2 regions of the Brevundimonas sp. UBA7507 genome follow, and region 2 is predicted to be linked to the other one. Evidence: predicted binding sites of a transcription regulator. Region 2 holds the regulator's gene; the other holds the start of a gene.
What was found. The regulator LexA, encoded in region 2, represses DNA repair genes until DNA is damaged. The targets are predictions, from matches to a motif close to ATGTTCNCNANNTGTTCT.
Positions count from the first base shown of each region.

Region 1 (4,047 bases), on a different contig from region 2:
CCACACCCAGCGCGCCGCATGGCCCAGCGACGCCTTGTCCGACGGCAGATAGTTCAGCAGCACCCCCGCCGGCTCGAACCCCGAACGCTGGTGAAAGGCCATGATCGGATCCTTCACCTTGCGGTCGCGCACCGCCTCGACATAGGCGTTCGGATCAGGATAGGCGGCGCGACGGCGCGAAAGACCCGGCATCCGCCCGCCGAAGACGATCCCCTTCAGGTTCTGCGCCTCGCATAGGTCGCGGCGCGCGTCGTACAGGCGCTGGCCGATGCGCAGGCGGCGCCGGGCCGGGTCGACGCAGACCTCCATCCCGTACAGCCACGCGCCCGCCGGATCGTGCCGCGCCGCGTAGCCGCCGCCGGTGATCTGGTCCCAGCTGTGCGGCCCCATGGCCGAGGCCTCGTCGATGCGGAAGCTGGCGGCGTAGCCGACGATCTCGCCCTCGAACTCGACCACGAACTGGCCGTCGGGATAGGTGGCGATCTGGCCGCGCAGCATCCCCGGCGTATAGGGCGGCATGTCCTTGTAGACCCGCTCGACCAGGGCGTTGATCCCGGCGACGTCGCCCATGCGGGCGTTGCGGATCGTCAGGACGGCGGGCTTGGCCGGCTCGGCCGGCGGGACGGTTTGGGCGGTCTGAAGATCAGTCATCTCCTCCTAACGCGCGAGCTTGGCCGTTGGATCATTTTCCATCGTCTTGGACCCGCGCCGGGATGGGCGCACAATGGCGTCATGTCCGGCATGGCCCAGGAAATGGCGCAGGAAATCGAACTCAAGTTCCGGCTTGGGCCGCGCGCCGCCGCGCGCCTAGCCGCCCACCCGGCCCTGGCGGGCGAGGACAGCGTGCAGAGCCTGCGCTCCGTCTATTTCGACACGCCGGATCAGGCGCTGCGCCGCGCCGGCTGGGGCCTGCGCGTGCGCGCGACCGGCCGCGGCTTCGTCCAGACGCTGAAGGGCCAGACCGGCGGCGACGTCCTCAACCGCGCCGAATGGGAGACGCCCGTCCCCAGCGAGGCCCTGGACTGGCAGGCCGTCAAGACGACGCCCGCCGCCGCCCTGCTGAAGGGCCGCCGCCGCGACCTGTCGCCCCGCTTCGCCAGCACGGTGCGTCGCCGCGCCCGTCTGGTCGCCTTCGAGGGCGCCGTGATCGAGGCCGCCTATGACGAGGGCGAGCTGTCGGCGGGCGGCCGCGTCGAGCTCTTGCGCGAACTGGAGCTGGAGCTGAAGGACGGCCCGCCCCAGGCCCTGTTCGCCCTGGCCCGGCGCCTGTCGGCCGACGTCGCCCTGGTCCCCCTGTTCGAGAGCAAGGCCGAGCGCGGCTGGCGCCTGGCCGAGGGACAGGAGCGCGCGCCGCGCTCCACCGTCGCCGATCCCCTGCCCCGCGCCCTGAGCGCCGAGGCCGCCCTGCGCCGCACGGCCGTGGCCGCCCTTGGCCAGGTCTCGGCCAACGCCGAACTGCTGCGCCGGGTGCGGCGGCCCGAGGCCCTGCATCAGCTGCGCGTGGGCCTGCGTCGCCTGCGCGCCGCCCTGTCCGTGTTCGCCCCCCTGCTGGGCGAGGACGCCGCTCCCGTCGTCGCCGAGCTGAAATGGCTGGCGCATGAGACCGACGCCGCGCGCGATCTGGACGTCTTCATCCGCGACGTCTTCCACCCTGCCGCGCTGGAGACGCCCGATCCCGACCTCGCCCCCCTGGGCTTGCGCCTGCTGGCGGCCCGCAGCGGCGCCTATCGCCGGGCGATGGCGGCGATCGATTCGCCGCGCTACGCCGCCCTGATGTTCGAGACCCTGGCCTGGATCGAAACCGGCGCTTGGCGGACCGATCCCGACCCCGTGCGCGCCTGGCGCCGACAGCGGCCCGTCGCCGCCTTCGCCGCCGAGGCTCTGGAGCGATTGAGCCGGCGCGTGCGGCGCGGCGGGCGACGCCTGGACCAGTTGGACGTCGCCGGTCGCCACCGTCTGCGCATCCGCGTCAAACGCCTGCGCTATGCGGCCGAGTTCTTCACCGGCCTGTTCGACCGCCCCGGCCGCGAGCGGCGGTTCCGCGCAGGTCTGGAGCAGGTCCAGGAAGCCTTCGGCGCCCTCAACGACCTGGCCGTGGCGCGCGACCGCATCCCCGCCGAGGCCCGGCTGACCTCGCCCGAGATCGCCTTCGCCGCCGGACGCCTGATCGGCCGCCGCGAACAGAGCGCCGCCGCCCTGCACGCCGCCTCAAGCCGCGCCTTCGCCCGCCTGTCTCGCGCCCGGCGCTTCTGGCGGTAAGGCTTGCGACTAAATCGGTCGCATCGCGATAAATGTTCTCGTTCGGTTCACGAGAACATCTTGCGAACGAGAACAAACCATGTCCATAGTCCGGCTCAACGAGGGAGCGGGTCCGTGGCGGGTCTCTCCCGAAGTCAGATGGGAATCATGGCAAGGGAGAGAAAACCAATGTCACAGGCGGCACTGAAGCTCGTGGGTAAAGAAGACGGCGACAAACAACGCGCTCTAGAGGCGGCGATCGCACAGATCGATCGCGCCTTCGGCAAGGGCTCGGTCATGAAACTGGGCAAGGCCGGACAGGTGGCCGAGATCGAAAGCGTCTCGACCGGCTCTCTGGGTCTCGACATGGCGCTCGGCATCGGCGGCCTGCCGGTCGGCCGGGTGATCGAGGTGTTCGGCCCCGAATCCTCGGGCAAGACGACGCTCGCCCTGCACACCGTGGCCGAGGTCCAGAAGAAGGGCGGCGTGGCCGCCTTCGTCGATGCCGAACACGCGCTGGACCCGGTCTACGCCCAGAAGCTGGGCGTCAACCTCGACGACCTGCTGGTGTCGCAGCCCGATGCGGGCGAGCAGGCGCTGGAGATCGTCGACACCCTGGTGCGCTCGGGCGCCGTGGACATCGTGGTGGTCGACTCCGTCGCGGCCCTGACGCCCCGCGCGGAAATCGAGGGCGAGATGGGCGACAGCCTGCCCGGCCTTCAGGCCCGCCTGATGTCGCAGGCCCTGCGCAAGCTGACGGCCTCCATCTCCAAGTCCAAGTGCATCGTCCTGTTCATCAACCAGATCCGTCACAAGATCGGCGTCATGTACGGCTCGCCGGAAACGACGACGGGCGGCAATGCGCTGAAGTTCTACGCCTCGGTGCGCCTGGACATCCGCCGCACCGGCGCGATCAAGAACCGCGACGAGGTGGTCGGCAACACCACCCGCGTCAAGGTCGTCAAGAACAAGGTCGCCCCGCCGTTCCGCGAGGTCATCTTCGACATCATGTACGGCGAGGGCATCTCCAAGATCGGCGAGATCATCGACCTGGGCGTCAAGGCCAACATCATCGAGAAGTCCGGCTCCTGGTTCTCCTACGACTCGACCCGCATCGGTCAGGGTCGCGAGAACGCCAAGGAGTTCTTGAAGAACAACCCCGACATGGCCCTCGCCATCGAAAAGGCCGTCCGCCAGTCCACGGCCAAGATCGCCGACGACATGCTGGGCGCGCCCGAGCCCGACGAAGGTCAGGATTTGGAGGGCTGATCCGCCACCCCCAACGCCGTCATCCTCGGGCTTGACCCGAGGATCCAGCCAGGCGCGTCCTCTTCCTTTCCAGCCGTGATCGCGCTGACGATCCGATCCTCGGTTCAAGCCCAAGGATGACGGCCGGAGGCAAGGGCACCCTGACGGCCAGAGCTTCTCCGTTCGCCGCCTCGCGACCCGCCTACCGACCCCGCGGGGCCGGTCGGACGGAGACCGGCCCGCCCGACCTGCGTCGGGCGGGCCTCTTTTTTTCCTAAGCTGAAAAAATTGACCTCAGCTCAAAGCGGTCCCCCAGGACGACACTCGTGCCCCCGCTCGGCCGTATAGTAAGGCGTAGGGAACAGGGGCGTAATTACCGTCACATTGCCTCCCGATTCCATGCAAACATCATTCCCATACCCCACGACGGTCGTCATGGATGCGTCCGAATAGAACGTATAATAGTACACATACTCCCAGGATTTGAACGCAACCGCCGGCGAAGCGGTCATGGCGAGAAGAATTCCGGACATTGCCAATTTGGCTAGCGTGCTCACGCGT
Region 1 is NZ_DLNP01000014.1:191,374-195,420, reverse strand. It holds gene B3D50_RS11625 (bifunctional GNAT family N-acetyltransferase/carbon-nitrogen hydrolase family protein) at 1-651, opposite strand, end outside; gene B3D50_RS11620 (CYTH and CHAD domain-containing protein) at 733-2,259, shown strand; gene recA (recombinase RecA) at 2,428-3,507, shown strand.
Region 1: the regulator LexA is predicted to act here: its motif matches at 2,312-2,329, upstream of recA (recombinase RecA).

Region 2 (4,047 bases):
CGATCGCGGGCCTGATCGCCGTCGGGACGTATCTGGTGATCTCAGGCGCGCCGCCGCCGGCCGAGCGAGCGGCGGTCACGGCCTCCATCGCCTTTCTGGCGGTATTGGCGGACCGGCAGGCCGTGACGATGCGGGCGCTGGCGGCAGCGGCCTTCGTCGTTTTGTTGCTGCGGCCCGAGGCCGTGGTGACGCCGGGGTTCCAGATGTCCTTCGCAGCGACAGCGGCCTTGGTGGCGCTGGTCGAGGTCTGGCCGCGCCGCATCCGAGAGTTCGCCGCGCCCTGGCCCATCGTCGCCGTGCAACGGTTCGGCAGTTGGCTGCTGGCCGCCTGCGCCGCTAGCCTGGTGGCGGGCATGGCGACGGGACCGTTCGCCATGCAGCATTTCAATCGCACGGCCGTCTATGGACTGATCGCCAATCTGGCGACGGCGCCGCTGGCGGACTTCATCATGATGCCCGCGCTGGCGCTGGGCGCGGCGCTGGAGCCGTTGGGCCTGGGCGCGCCCTTCCTGTGGCTGGCGGGCAAGTCGGTGGATGTCATGCTGGCGATCGGTCACTGGGCGGCGGGTCTGCCCGGCGCGGTTCAGGCGATCCCCAGCGCCCCGGCGGAGGCGCTGCCGGTCGCCTTCCTGGGCATACTGTTCATGTGCCTGTGGCGCGGACGGTGGCGCTGGCTGGGCCTGCCGTTTGCGGCGGCGGTGCTGATCTGGCCACGCCCGGTGCCGCCGGATGTCTGGATCGGCGACGGCGGAGCGAATGCGGCGTATCGGCAGGGGAAGCAGGCGGTCGTGATGCGGCCCGCGGTGCGCCAGTTCGCCAGCGATCTGTGGTCCCGGCGGCGGGGGCTGGAAGCGGTGGGGCGACCGGGCGAAGGCTGGACCTGCAAGCGGTCCTTCTGCGCGCCGGAGGGCGAGGAAGGCGCGCTGGCCCTGTGGTGGGGCAAGGCGTCGCCTAGCGAGCCGCAGATGGATCAGATGTGCCGCAGCGCCGAGGTGGTCAGCGTACGAGCCGTGGTCGCGGTCCTGCCGCCTTCATGCGAGGGGCGGCTGGTGCTGGACGGCGCGGATCATGCGCACGGCGATTCGGTGGAGCTGTGGCGGGATGAAGCCGGCGGCTGGCGCGCCCTGTGGGCGGCGGAGGTGCGGGGGCGGCGGCCGTGGAGCGGGGGCGGTTCGGAGTAGGCGCCTGCCCTAAATACCCGCTCATCCCGGCGGAGGCCGGGATCCAGTGCTTTGGCTTCAAGCGGGGCCGTTTGAAATCTGCGCGTGCTCTTGGCTTCCTCTGACCAGCGATAGCGCGTGTGGCTCTTATCTGGATCCCGGCGGAGGCCGGGATGAGCGGGGATGGGGGAGAGCCCCCTCAGTGATACCGGCGCAGCAGGCCGACCAGCTTGCCTTGAACCTCGACCTGATCTGGGCCGAAGATGCGGGTCTCATAGGCGCTGTTGGCGGGCTCGAGCGCGATGGACTGGCCCTTCTTGCGCAGGCGCTTCAGCGTGGCTTCCTCGCCTTCGACCAGGGCGACGACGATCTCGCCGGAGGAGGCGTTCTCCACCCGCTTGATGATGACGGTGTCGCCGTCGAGGATGCCGGCCTCGATCATGGAGTCGCCTTCGATCTCGAGCAGGTAGTGCTCGCCCGCGCCCAGCATGGCTTCGGGGACGGGCAGGCGCTCGCGTTCGTGCTGGATGGCGGCGATGGGGGTGCCGGCGGCGATCTTGCCCAGCAGGGGCAGGTCGCGCACGTCGTTGGCGGCCTCGGCGACGGCGGGGCGAGGGTTCAGGCCGCCGCCCTGGATCACGTCGGGCTTGAAGGGTGCGCGTCCCTTGGCCGGCGCGGCGGTCGTCGCCTGCTCCGGCAGCTTCACCACCTCCAGTGCGCGGGCGCGGTGGGCGAGGCGGCGGATGAAGCCGCGTTCCTCCAGCGCCGTGATCAGGCGGTGGATGCCCGACTTGGACGCCAGATCCAGCGCCTCCTTCATCTCGTCGAAGGACGGCGAAACGCCCGTCTCCCGGATGCGCTCATGAATGAACATCAGGAGTTCGTGCTGTTTCTTCGTGAGCATGGCGCAGAATCCAGAACAAGGCGTGAACCGTTGGTGATGTTCTGTAAGTGTTCTGGTTAAAAGTCAACTAACGCCACGCTGAACCCCGCGCCCGCCGCATGACGGGCGCGGGGACGGGTTTTTATTGCGCCGAGGCGGCCGGGGCGCCGTCCTTGTAGCGCTCGAACCACTCGATGATGGCGTTCATACGGGCCGCGTTCTGGGACGGGCGGACGGCCAGGCTGTGGCCGACGCCGGGGATCTTCACCAGGGCCGTGGGCACGCCGCGCAGTTGCAGGGCGGTGTAGTACTGCTCCGACTCGCTGACGGGGGTGCGATAGTCCTCGTCGCCGACGACGACCATGGTCGGGGTCTTGACGTTGCCTACCAGCGACAGCGGCGACCGGCGCCAGTAGGCTTCCGGGTTCTCCCAAGGATATTCGCCGAACCAGTAGCGGGCGAAGAAGGCCGGATTGTCGGCCGTCAGGACGAAGCTGGCCCAGTCGATGACCGGCTTCTGGACGACGGCCGCCTTGAAGCGGTCGGTCTTGCCGACGATCCAGCTGGTCAGCACGCCGCCGCCCGAACCGCCGGTGACGAACAGCCTGTTCGGGTCGGCGATTCCCTGAGCGATGACGGCGTCGACGCTGCTGATCAGGTCGTCATAGTCGTTCGACGGATAGTTGTGGTGGATCAGGTTGGCGAACTCGTCCCCATAGGAGGTCGAGCCGCGCGGGTTGACCGACAGCACCGCATAGCCCGCAGCAGCGAACAGCTGGTTGTCGGTGGCGAAGTGCGGGCCGTAGGCGGCGAACGGGCCGCCGTGGATCTCCAGCACCAGCGGATAGCGCTGGCCCTCGACATAGTCGGCCGGCAGCGTCAGCCAGCTTTCGATCGCGCGTTGATCGTGGGAGGAGGCGACCTGGATGCGGCGCACCTCGCCCAGGCGGCGGGCGCTGAGGAAGTCGGCGTTCAGGCGGGTCAGCTGGGTGCTGCGGCCGCCCTTCAGGACGTGGACGTCGGCCGGACGCGCAGGCGTGCCGCGCGTATAGGCGATGGCGCCGTCGTCGGCCACGGTGAAGCCGCCGCCGGTGTAAGGGCGGCCGAAGTCGTCGCCGGTCAGATCCTCGATCAGGGTGGTGACGGCGCCGTCCATCGACACGCGGGCGACCTTGGTGCGGCCCTGGTCGTCATAGGCGACATAGACCGAGCGGCCGTCGTGGCTCCACACCGGGGACTGGACCGACCTGTCGAGGCTCTCGGTCAGGACGCGGCTGTTCGAGCCGTCAGCGTCCATCACATAGAGGCGGGTGTTGTGATAGCCCATCCGCTTGTCGTCATAGCCGAGGTAGGCGATGCGGCGGCCGTCGGGCGAGGCGACGGGGGCGTTGTCCGGCCCGGCGCGGCTGGTCAGCGCCGTCAGGCCGCCGGTCTGGACATCCAGGGCGAAGACTTCGCTGTCGGCGGCTTCGCGCTGCCAGTCGGGGCGACGGTTGGCGCTGAGGTAGAGGGTGCGAGAATCGGCCGACCATGACAGGCCGCCGCCGTGGTGGAAGTCGCCGTGCGTCAACTGGCGCGCGCCGCCGCCCTGAGACCCGACGACGAAGACGTGGCGGAAGCCGGGTTTCAGATAGCCCTGACCGTCGGAGCGGTAGGAGACGCTGTCGATGATCTCCAGCGGCGGCGCCCACTGGGCGCCCTCCGGCTTGACCAGCGGCGAACCGATCTTGGGCTTTTCGCCGGGAACCAGGACGGAATAGGCCAATTGCTCGCCGTTGGGCGACCAGCTGACGCTGGACGGGGTGTTGGGCAGGTTGGTGACGCGGACCGATTCGCCCGACGCCATCCAGCGCACGAACAATTGCGGCGCGCCGCCCTCGGCGCTGGAGATGTAGGACAGGCGCGTACCATCCGGCGACCAGCGCGGCTGGCGATGCGAACCGGTCGAGGCGATCAGGGGCGAATGACGGCCGGTCTTGACGTCGATCAGCCAGATGGTGGGAC
Region 2 is NZ_DLNP01000004.1:67,386-71,432, forward strand. It holds gene B3D50_RS02620 (ComEC/Rec2 family competence protein) at 1-1,181, shown strand, start outside; gene lexA (transcriptional repressor LexA) at 1,360-2,064, opposite strand; gene B3D50_RS02630 (S9 family peptidase) at 2,186-4,047, opposite strand, start outside.